Regions from separate parts of the Paenibacillus sp. LT-B23 genome, predicted to be linked through region 2. Evidence: riboswitches for the same ligand, from Rfam matches in the RefSeq annotation. Region 2 holds a riboswitch; the other holds the start of a gene.
What was found. Region 2 has a riboswitch for thiamine pyrophosphate ahead of thiC (phosphomethylpyrimidine synthase ThiC). Riboswitches for the same ligand answer to the same signal wherever they lie in the genome.
Positions count from the first base shown of each region.

Region 1: linked by a shared signal. The riboswitch ahead of ACWXW9_RS12930 (ABC transporter substrate-binding protein) and the one ahead of thiC (phosphomethylpyrimidine synthase ThiC) in region 2 are both predicted to bind thiamine pyrophosphate.

Region 1 covers NZ_JBSQBM010000009.1:73,619-79,151, forward strand. The annotation lists gene ACWXW9_RS12910 (ABC transporter ATP-binding protein) at 1-121, opposite strand, end outside; gene ACWXW9_RS12915 (ABC transporter permease) at 186-962, opposite strand; gene ACWXW9_RS12920 (MTH1187 family thiamine-binding protein) at 959-1,252, opposite strand; gene ACWXW9_RS12925 (hypothetical protein) at 1,558-1,719, shown strand; gene ACWXW9_RS12930 (ABC transporter substrate-binding protein) at 1,763-2,809, opposite strand; TPP riboswitch at 3,003-3,112, opposite strand; gene ACWXW9_RS12935 (pyridoxamine 5'-phosphate oxidase family protein) at 3,380-3,814, shown strand; gene ACWXW9_RS12940 (bifunctional 2',3'-cyclic-nucleotide 2'-phosphodiesterase/3'-nucleotidase) at 4,037-5,533, shown strand, end outside.
Region 2 covers NZ_JBSQBM010000021.1:46,722-52,254, reverse strand. The annotation lists gene ACWXW9_RS22560 (Fe-Mn family superoxide dismutase) at 1-874, opposite strand, end outside; gene ACWXW9_RS22555 (alpha/beta hydrolase) at 1,129-2,166, opposite strand; gene ACWXW9_RS22550 (IclR family transcriptional regulator) at 2,466-3,209, shown strand; TPP riboswitch at 3,317-3,429, shown strand; gene thiC (phosphomethylpyrimidine synthase ThiC) at 3,612-5,399, shown strand; gene ACWXW9_RS22540 (hypothetical protein) at 5,505-5,533, opposite strand, start outside.

The sequences.
Region 1 (5,533 bases), on a different contig from region 2:
TGATACCGTCCAGTTCCAAGGCTGGAGGAGTAGAGGAACGCTCCTGCTGTTCCACGGCCCCTTGGACTCGTTGTTCATCAGCCATATTTTGCGGTGATAAGTCAGTCGGATGCAGACTCATACGCACCACGTCCTTTCTTTGGTATACTGCGGTTCCAGCGTATTCTGGTCATACCATTTGGAAGCTATTCCTGATCGGGTTTCCAGCGTACCAGCCATTTTTCCAGCAGTAGAATAGCTACGAACATTAGCAAACTGAGTGTAACAATGATGCCAATGGCGGCAAAAATCAGATCCGTACGGTAGGCTGATTTTTGCAGATTCATATAATATCCAATTCCTTCACTGGCTCCGATCCATTCAGCAATGATTGCCCCCATCACGCTGTAGGTGGCGGCAATCTTGATGCCCGAAAATACTTGTGGCAGGGAATGTGGTAACTCCAGCTTCATAAAAATAGCCATTCGGCCTGCGCCCGACATGCGCATATAGCTCATCATCGTGCGGTCCGTCCGTGTCAGCCCGTCCATGGCCGCTACAGCCACGGGGAAAAAGCAGACCAGTGTAATCACCATCAGCTTGGGCAACACGCCAAAACCAAACCACACCATCAGCAACGGGCCGAGAGCGATGGTCGGAATGTTTTGACTAAGAATGAGCAGCGGGTACAGAGCCGATTTGAGAAAAGGGATGGTATGAAGAACGATAGCGATCAGTAGCCCTGTCGCTGTACCGATAGCAAATCCCGCCAGCGTTAAGCGAACGGTAGCCCAGGTATGTGCGCTAATCAGCGCCGATTGGGCCATTCCTTCCTGCACGATCAGGGACGGAGCAGGCAGTATCCATGATTCCACATGCCAATAGGAAACCGCTCCCTGCCAGGCCGCTAAAAAGAAGAGGACCGCCACAAGGGGCGGCCATACGCTTTTCCACCAGGATGCGTTTTTGCCTTTCGGGTTCATGGGCGATATTTCTCGGTCAGCTTATCCATGCTGATACCCTGCGGGTTATGTGCGATTTTGATCTGTGAAATGACACTTGGACTGCCCGCTTCTGTCAGTGCCTCGTGCATGTCTTTAACCACTTTCAGCAGCTCATCCAGCTCACCTTCCATGGTCGTGTCCAATGGATTCACCTGATGTTTGACACCAGAGCGCTGAATAACTTCAATCGCTTTATCTACATATGCATAAGAGTCCTCGTTATTTGGGGTTTTAGGAATCACTTGAATACTGAGCAGTGTGTTAGCCATGTGAATTCACCTGTCCTTTATTTGCAGTTTTTTTTGGGAAAATATGGTGGTTTAAGGTGGTTAAGAGATCGCTCCGCGGTTCATTTGATCTTACGATCGCTGTTGCCGTGGGATTCTTTGAATAAATTTAAAAGGTAAGAATCCCACGGCAAAGGCGAGCGCTTCGCTTCTTCAGATTCAAATGAACCGCTGCGCTGCCAACCGCCTTAAAAGCACCTTATTTTTAAAGTGGTTGTACGGCATTTTTTACACACAAGCGCACCTACTTAGCGCTTAGAATAAGACGAAACTAAAAAACAAACCAAGTGGAACGAGAACGAAGTGGGCGGAATGGTGCTGTAGAAGCGCGCTTCGGAAGCATCACCTTGCCCGGATTCCACCTCTGGATATTTATAAAAGAAGTCTGGGTACAACAGCGATGGGAAGCACCATCCGTCCGCGTAGTGGCGCTTGGTGCACGTCCCTAGTTCGACTTTATTTATTTGGTAATTTAGCGTTTTAACAAAATGATTAACGCTTAGGCAGGAAGTCGTTGGTGAAGGCTTTATCCACTTCCAAGGGTTTGCTGAGCAGCTTGCGCTCGTACATCCAGTCGGAGTAGTTTTTCCATACCTCCGCTTTTTGTACGCCCCATTGGGTGGCATCGTCCTGATAACGCGGGCTTAGCCATTTTTGGCTGGCGAGCACCAGCTTTTTATCCAGCTCCGGAACCGCTTTGGTCAAGATATCTGCGGCTTCTTCCGGGTGAGCGATGGTATATTCATAGCCTTGAGCGGTTGCGTCCATGAAGGACTTGACCAGCTCAGGATCATTTTTAATGGTCTGTTCGTTGCTCACGATGACAGGTGTATAGTAATCCAGACTTTTGGAATAATCTTTTACATACAGCATATCCAGTGGCTCACCCCGTAGTTGGGCTTCAATCCCGGTCCATGCGTAGAAAATCCAGGCAAAGTCGATATCCCGCTTCACGGCTGTAAAATAATCGGCATTGCCCATGTTGATGATCTTCACCTTGCTTACATCGCCTTTGTCTGCGTCCATGATGGATTTCATGACCGCTTCTTCTACGGGAGAACCCCAGCCGCCGTAGGTTTTACCTTCAAAATCCTTCGGGCTCTTAATCCTGCGGTCAATCGGGGCTGCGAAGCCTGATGTATTATGCTGAATGACCGCAGCGATGGATACGAGCGGTACCCCTTGCGAACGCGCCTGTGTGACGCCCTCCTGATAGCTGATACCAAAAGGTACAGCATTGGAAGCAACCATTTGATCGGCTCCGCCTGAGCCGGGTTGAACGATCTGGACATTCAAGCCTGCTTTTTCATAAAACCCTTTGGCCTTGGCGACATAGAGGCCCGTATGATTCGTATTTGGCGTCCAGTCGAGCACGACTTTAACGTCCTTGAGTCCCTTTGTCGGGGAGGATGCTTGGGTGTTGGTGGCAGGAGTCTCGTCTTGTGGTGCAGAGGGGGAGCTTCCGCCGCAGGCGGTCAGGGTCAGGGCCATGAACCACAGGCTGATCAGCCCAAGGCTTAACATTTTCATGCGCTTCATCGTTGTGTTCTCTCCTTTATTACCCGTAATCCGTCGGATCAGACAGCTTATGTTTCCCAATTCACAATAATAACTTCTGCCGGACGCTATCTGTTCCAACAACATCATCTTCAACAAAAAAAGCGCCCCGATGTTCCGGGACGCTTGCGCATGTATATACCAAAGTAAGGGATGGGCCTGGTCAAAGAAAAGGCGCATCTTGCTTAAGCATTCCTACGCTGGCATTACCCAGATCAGGTTGTAAGGGTCAGTGTCTTGGGACACACTCTCAGCCGGCCGATTCCAGCACCCCTGGCATTGTATAGTCGAATGGGTTATTCAATTCGGGTTTACTACGACGATTATATGCCTAGAAGGCGGGTCTGTCCAGCATTGGGGAAGAAGTGACGGTTCATTTGCCAAACGACAGGGTACACTTTTACTGTGAGCTTTGTTCTGATAATGACCATGATTCAATCGCTTAAAGTTGTTTTTCAGAATAGCTGCGCAGGTATGGTTTGATGAGCTGGTGTTGGATCATGGCATGGGCCTTCAAAGGAATTCTAATTTGCGAAAAGGAGTTGTTGTACCGTGGGTAAAACGGAAACATTGGATCGCAGCCAACTGGAACAAGCCATTGTAAAGGCTTTGGATAACAACAAATTTTGCTCGTTGGGTACGGTGGAGGGCGGCAAGCCGAAGGTACGCTATATGGCTCTTTTTAACGAAGGGTTGAACATCCATCTGGCGACAGATCGCAAAACACATAAGGTGGAGGAGCTCAAGGACAACCCAAACGCTTATCTGCTGCTGGGCTATGAGGTTGGCGGTACAAAGGAAGTCGTAGAGGTTGAGGCGACTGTCCGTGTAACGGCTGACGAGGGACTGCGCAAACAAGTGTGGAATGATTCGTTGAAGGAATGGTTTTCCGGCCCGGATGACCCCGATTATGTTATTCTGGATGTAAACCCGACTCGAATTGAGTATGTGGGCAAGCAAACCGGACGTCAGGTGTGGGAAAAATAGAAACGGATAGAGTATGAGAAAACCAGCAATTCTCCGAGTTTTTTGGGAGGTTTGCTGGTTTTTAAGTTCTCGGAAAATTAATTATTTTTTCATAAATAAATAGGGTAAATGACTACTCTTTTGTCCCGCGTTGGATTAAAATAGGAATGGTGGGTTCTAAACTTACATATATGTGCAAAAGTATGTGTATGAGGCCTACACCTTAATGAGGAGGGATATATTTTGTTATTTCATAAAAAATGGTTTAAAGGGTTTACAGCAGCCGTCGTAGCCTGTAGTATGCTGGTGTTTTCAGCCGCTCCGTCTTGGGCTGCCAGCGAATCTAAGGATAGCGCTACAGTGAATTTGCGGATCATGGAAACAACGGATATTCATGCGGCCTTGATGAATTACGATTACTATGCGGACAAGGAAACGAACGAATATGGCTTGATTAACACAGCTGGACTGATCCAGCAGGCGCGCAGTGAAACGAGAAACAGCCTGTTGTTCGATAACGGCGACTTGTTGCAGGGCAATCCACTGGGTGATTATATGGCCAGAAGCAAAACCTTCGAGAAAGAAGGCGGTGTCCATCCGGTCTACAAGATGATGAACTTGATGGACTATGATGCGGCTACGGTGGGGAACCACGAATTTAACTATGGTCTCGACTTTTTGGAAAGATCGCTCAAGGGAGCTGATTTCCCTTACGTAAATGCGAACGTGTATTACGATGATGGGGGCCAAGGCACTAAAAATTATTTTACCCCTTATCGCATTCTGGATAAAGAAGTGACGGATGAAAAGGGTGAAGTTCATCCACTCAGAGTGGGCGTGATTGGCTTGGTAACACCACAAATTACGCAGTGGGATGAAAGTAATTTGAAGGGCAAAGTCGTTACCAAGGATATTGTGGAAACGGCGAAAAAGTTTATTCCACAAATGAAAACCGAGGGTGCTGACATTATTATTGTGCTGGCACACACAGGTTATGAGGATGTACCGCAAACTCCGATGATGGAAAATGCCGTTAAATATTTGAGCAAGGTAGACGGAATTAACGCTATTTTATTTGGACACGCGCATAAATCCTTCCCCGGCCCTGATTTTAAAGAAATGAGCGGTGTAGACCTGGATAAAGGAACTATCAATGGTGTGCCAGCTGTAGAAGCTTCCTCATGGGGCAAGGAGCTAGGCATTATTGACCTGACCCTGGAAAAGAAAAAATACGAGTGGAACGTAACAAATTCACAGTCTGAAGTGCGTCCGGTTGTGAGTACCAAAAATCAGACTGTGCAGATGAATCCTGAGTTTAAACTGGTAGATGCGATCAAGGAAGAGCATACAGGAACGCTGGATTATGTTCGTCAACCGGTGGGAACCACAACCGCACCGATTAACAGTTATTTTGCATTAGTGCAGGATGACCCATCCATTCAGATTGTGACGAATGCACAAAAATGGTACGTACAAAACCATCTTAAAGGGACCGAATACGAAAATCTTCCCGTATTGTCGGCTGGCGCCCCATTCAAGGCTGGTGGTCGAAATGGTGCCGAGTATTATACCAACATTCCTGAAGGCACGATAGCCATTAAAAACGTGTCCGATCTGTACGTGTACCCGAACACGGTTCAGGCCGTAGAAGTTACCGGTGCTGAAATTCAGGAATGGCTGGAATGGTCTGCGGGCCAGTTCAACCGTATCGATCCAAAGAAAACCGAGGAACAATCGCTG
Region 2 (5,533 bases):
GCTTGTCATGGTGGATACGCATCGTTTTTTCATCAATGTACGGTTCAAGCGCATTATAGGGATAAGGAAGCGGAGGTAAACGATGTCCCCCGATGGGAACAGGTCGGCCGGGGGAATTTTTTTCCGTAGCCGAAGGTTCTGTCTGGCTGGACTGAACGCCTTTGTCTTTATTCGCCCACGGGCCTTCCCACCTCGAACCGCCTGTCTGTCCTGTCTGACGCTCTCGTAGCGCATCCTCAGGGTAATTCTCACCTTCTGCCGCCACATGATACAATGCACTGGCCCGCGCAATGGAGCCGGGCTCCTGAAAGGGATTGGTGGAGATCAGGAAATACTGACTCTCATGTGCTGCGTGCAGCACAACTCCGGTGGATTTCGGCTGCTGCCGTAACGCATGGCTGTGCTCGGTCAGCAGACTGAGCTGCCGTACATACTCCTGTGACTGGCGGTTTGCGGTTTGCAGCAATTTGTCCAGACGACGATTCAGCTCTTGTGAGACAGGCTGTGAATCTGATGTCATTCCTGCCGTTGCCTTAGCTGATTGTAACTCTTCTGGCGCTGATCCTGACCCCAAATCTCTCGACTGCGATTGCCTGGCTTGTGCTTGTGCAGCAGCCGACGTTTGCTCCCATTGACGATGCCACGCCTGATCTGCCGGATCGAGGGCGCTTCGCTGCTCTTCTAGTAGCTCTATAGCGGTGCGTTCCGTCTGTTCGAATACTGTCCTCCAGTCATCCAGCAGCCGTACGTAAGCAGGCTCCAGGCCCTCTGTAGCGGACTTAATCACTTCCACATGCCAGCTTTCCTGCTGCTTCCAATGCCGGATTTCCTCCAGCACACGCAAGGGCAGGAAAGACCCGTAAGTACTCAGCATCATTTTTACCTCCCGTATCCCACTATGGCTATCCGGGCTGGTCCCAAGAACCTGACCCGGATGCATACGTACCCAGTATATTCGCCGTCTCATCGGGAATATGTCTACAAACTCCCCGGCTCCGGCGCGATATGTAATGTGGGGCAATGAATACATAGCTGGATGCAAAAAAGAAGCCGCGTTGCGGCACGGGTTAAGTGTCCACAGACGGGCTTCTCCAGGTTGAAAGGAGTATGGCTACTAAAATAGAACCATTACTGCGTAGTCGTTTGTTTACTGGCATTAGCGATAGTTTTCTTGTCCTCCAACTCTTGTACACCGCTTAAAAACGTCGATACCCGCCGCAAATACTCACGTGGATGCTCTCTGAAAATAAGCTCATGCAGCCCGTTTTTGACAATCCACACACTGGAAAGGGGGTTGGTTTGATTGGCAGCGAGCTTTTCCGCAATTGGGTAAGGAGCTTTTTCATCCTGCGTCCCATGCACGAACATGATCGGGAACGGATAGTTTTCTGCTTTGACCTCTTGATATGGAATCTGATGCAGGCTGGTACCGTTCAAGACTGGAAACAGCAGCTCCAGAATTTCCAGAGATGGATGGCGCGGCAGATCAATTTGATTATGAATGTTATGGTACAGCGTATCCGGCTCCAGCAGGAAGGTGCTGTCCAAAATCATGGCGTCCACATCCTTGGTTTGCAAGCCCGCCTGAAGGGCGGTTCCTGCTCCCATCGAGAAGCCCCATACGATAATCTCCGAGGAGCCGCGTTGCTTCGCAAGCTGGATGGCCCCGAGAAGCTGCTGGGATTCCGCTTTGCCTCCGGTTGCGACGGCTTTGCTATTTTGTGATGCGAATCCGTAATCGAACATGACAACGTTAAAATTCAAACGGTGGGCATAATGCGCCAGATCATACATCGGAATCCAGCTTTCTTCGCGGTTGGCCCCATAACCGTGGCTGAAAATAATCGTTTTCTTCGATTGATCTGCGGGGATATACCAGCCCTGCACCATCCGGCTACCGTCCTTGGCGGGGAAGCTGACTTCCTCGTAGGGCATGCCTTTGGCCTGCATCGGGTTCGAGTACAGTGGCGCGACGGTTGGATTCGTCAGTACCCATGCGATATAGGCGTGCAGGGTAATAAAGCAAAACAACAGAAAAAATACGACCGACAGCAGCAAGGCAATGACAACATGCTTGATCCGCAGCAGCCGGGGGTTGATCAGTGGGGTGGACGGCTCCTGGACAGCATGCTGTAGCTGAGAGCTGCGCTGGGATGTCGAAATCATGTAAGAGCCTCCTTATATAAAAATGAACTTCGTTTCATAGAATTCTAGGTACAATTCCACTTGAAAATGATAGTTTATGTCCGTATAGATACCTATTATCGTATGATGCGTGTTATCCAAAGTCAACGGCTGAACCGGAAAAGTAAAAATGATGCAAAGATTTGTCGATGTTTGTTCTCGTTCTGTAATATGGCTGTCACAAAAACATTGGTTTACAGTAGCCGCGACTATTCTATATAATTTATGTAACCATGTTTCATGGTGTGAAACGAATATGGAACAAAGAGGAGCGGTTCACAATGGAAGACCGTAAATTAACGGTTCGCGCCGTGGAGCGTGCGCTTGATATACTGATGTGTTTTACCGGAGATTCCGATCTGGGTCTAACAGAGATTGCTTCCAAAATTGGTTTACATAAAAGTACCGTTTATCGGCTGCTGACCACGCTGGAGGATCGGGGTTTTGTCGTTCGGAATCCTGCAACGGAAAAATACCGGCTCGGCATTCGGATATGGGAGCTATCCACCCATCTGTCACAAAGCGACGAGCCGGCGATCCTATTACAGCCAGCGATGGAAGGATTGCGTGACCGTCTGGGCGAAACGGTCAGCCTATACCTGCGCGATGGCAGCATGCGTATCCGCATTCAGGCCGTGCAGAGCAATCAGGCGATCCGCCGCGTTGCGCCAGTAGGTGCAAGCATGCCGCTGGCTGTAGGAGCCTCCAGCAAGGTGCTGGCGGCCTTTATGCCGCCGCAGGAGTTGGAAGCCCTGCTAAGCGGGGATGAATGGCCGCCCTTGGTAGACCCGGAGGTCTATAAGGCTCAATTGCAGGATATTCGTGAAAAGGGCTATGCGACCAGCTATGAGGAGCGGGAGCCGGGCGCTGCTGCTGTGGCTGCGCCTATCGTGAATCGGAAGGGACAGGTCGCTGCGGCCTTGTCTGTATCCGGCCCGGTCAGCCGACTAGCACCCGAGACGCTGCATGATTTTGCACCGATTTTGATCGAGGCGGCAAAGGAAATGGGGCTTATGCTTCCATAATCCTTGGGAAAAGGGACCAGAGAAGGGTTGCCAAAGCCGTAAATTTGAAGTAATCTGATGGGGATGGCGGGTTGTCAACTATAGCCGCCTCATGCGAATAGAATTATCACAGTTACTGGGGGAGCCTGTAATGCTGGGCTGAGATGGAATCGCACTAGATTCCGGACCCTTTGCACCTGATCTGGATCATACCAGCGTAGGGAAGTAATCGGCCATTGAAATGTATACGTAGCCGCTGTCTATGGCAATGCATCGGAGTATGATTCCGCGTGCGTAGCCGTCTGCATAGCTGTTTCGTTAGATTAGCCGGTTCCCTGGGGAACCGGCTTTTTTGCATAGATAGCCAGCCTGGGGATGGTTCCGGATCGGTGTGTCATTTCATCGAAACGGGAGGAATGGACAATGAAACCGACAGAAACAGAAGGAACAGCAGGGAACGCAGTGGATGAACAGACAGGAGGAGTGAAGCCCTTTCCGGGGAGCCGCAAGGTATATATTCAAGGCTCGCGGCCGGACATTGCCGTACCGGAGCGTGAAATCGCCCTGCATCCCACACATACGCCGCAGGGCACGGAGCATCATGAGCCGTTGCGTGTGTACGATACGAGCGGTCCCATGACCGATGAAGCCTATCAGGTTGATATCCGTAAGGGCTTGCCTCCATTACGGCGAGCCTGGGCACTGGAACGGGGGGATGTGGAGGTTTACGAGGGGCGCGCCGTCAAGCCGGAGGATAACGGGTTGAAGCCCGGCTCCAAACGGGAGACGGCTGAATTTCCCGGCGTCACCAACCTTCCGCTCCGTGCGCGGCAAGGGCATAGTGTAACGCAAATGCATTATGCGCGGCAAGGGATCATTACGCCCGAAATGGAATTTGCGGCCATCCGCGAAGGGGTGGAGCCTGAGTTTGTGCGGCAGGAGTTGGCGGCAGGACGAGCTATTTTGCCTTCAAATATCAATCACCCGGAAAGTGAGCCGATGGTGATTGGTCGTCATTTTCACGTGAAGATTAATGCGAACATTGGTAATTCTGCGGTTACGTCCTCCATCGAGGAGGAAGTGGAGAAAATGACCTGGGCTGTACGCTGGGGCTCGGATACGGTCATGGACCTGTCCACAGGCCGTAACATCCATACGACGCGTGAATGGATCATCCGTAACTCTCCTGTGCCGATTGGGACTGTACCGCTATATCAGGCACTTGAAAAGGTGAACGGCGAAGCCGAGGCGCTAACATGGGAGCTGTATCGTGACACGCTGATTGAGCAGGCGGAGCAGGGCGTGGACTATTTTACCATTCATGCGGGCGTGCTGCTTAGGTATATTCCGATGACGGCAAGCAGAATGACGGGAATTGTGTCCCGTGGAGGGTCGATCATGGCGGCTTGGTGTCTTGCGCACCATCGGGAGAACTTTTTGTACACACATTTTGAAGAAATATGCGAAATTATGAAAGCCTACGATGTGGCCTTTTCCCTCGGAGACGGTCTACGTCCAGGCAGTATCTATGATGCGAATGATGAAGCACAGTTTGCTGAGCTGGATACGTTGGGCGAGTTAACGCAAATTGCCTGGAAGCATGATGTTCAGGTTATGATTGAAGGGCCGGGACATGTCCCGATGCACAAAATCAAGGAGAATGTGGACCTGCAAATGGAGATTTGCAAGGAAGCTCCCTTTTATACACTGGGACCGCTCACGACGGATATTGCACCTGGCTATGATCATATTACCTCGGCTATCGGGGCAGCGATGATTGGTTGGTTCGGGACGTCCATGCTGTGCTATGTTACGCCGAAGGAGCATTTGGGTCTGCCGAACAAGGATGACGTTCGTGAAGGTGTTATTACGTACAAAATTGCGGCACATGCTGCCGATCTGGCAAAAGGCCATCCACGGGCGCAGCAGCGGGACGATGCTTTGTCCAAGGCACGCTTTGAATTCCGCTGGCGCGACCAGTTCAATCTTTCGCTCGACCCTGAGCGGGCCTTGTCCTACCATGATGAGACGCTGCCAGCAGAGGGAGCCAAGGAAGCACACTTTTGCTCGATGTGCGGTCCCAAGTTTTGCAGTATGCGTATCACGCAGGACATTCGCGCCTATGCGGCGGATAAGGGGCTGAACACCGAAGAAGCGGTAGCTGCCGGGATGCGTGAGAAGGCAGAGCAGTATCGGGATGCCGGACAGTAAAAAACGCATAAATAACAAAAGCCGTGGTTCTCTACAGATGATGTAGAAAGCCACGGCTTTTTAGCTTATGTAAAGCGAGATCATGCAACCGGATAAACGGATACTTTATTTTTTACCCATTTTCTCATTCAAAA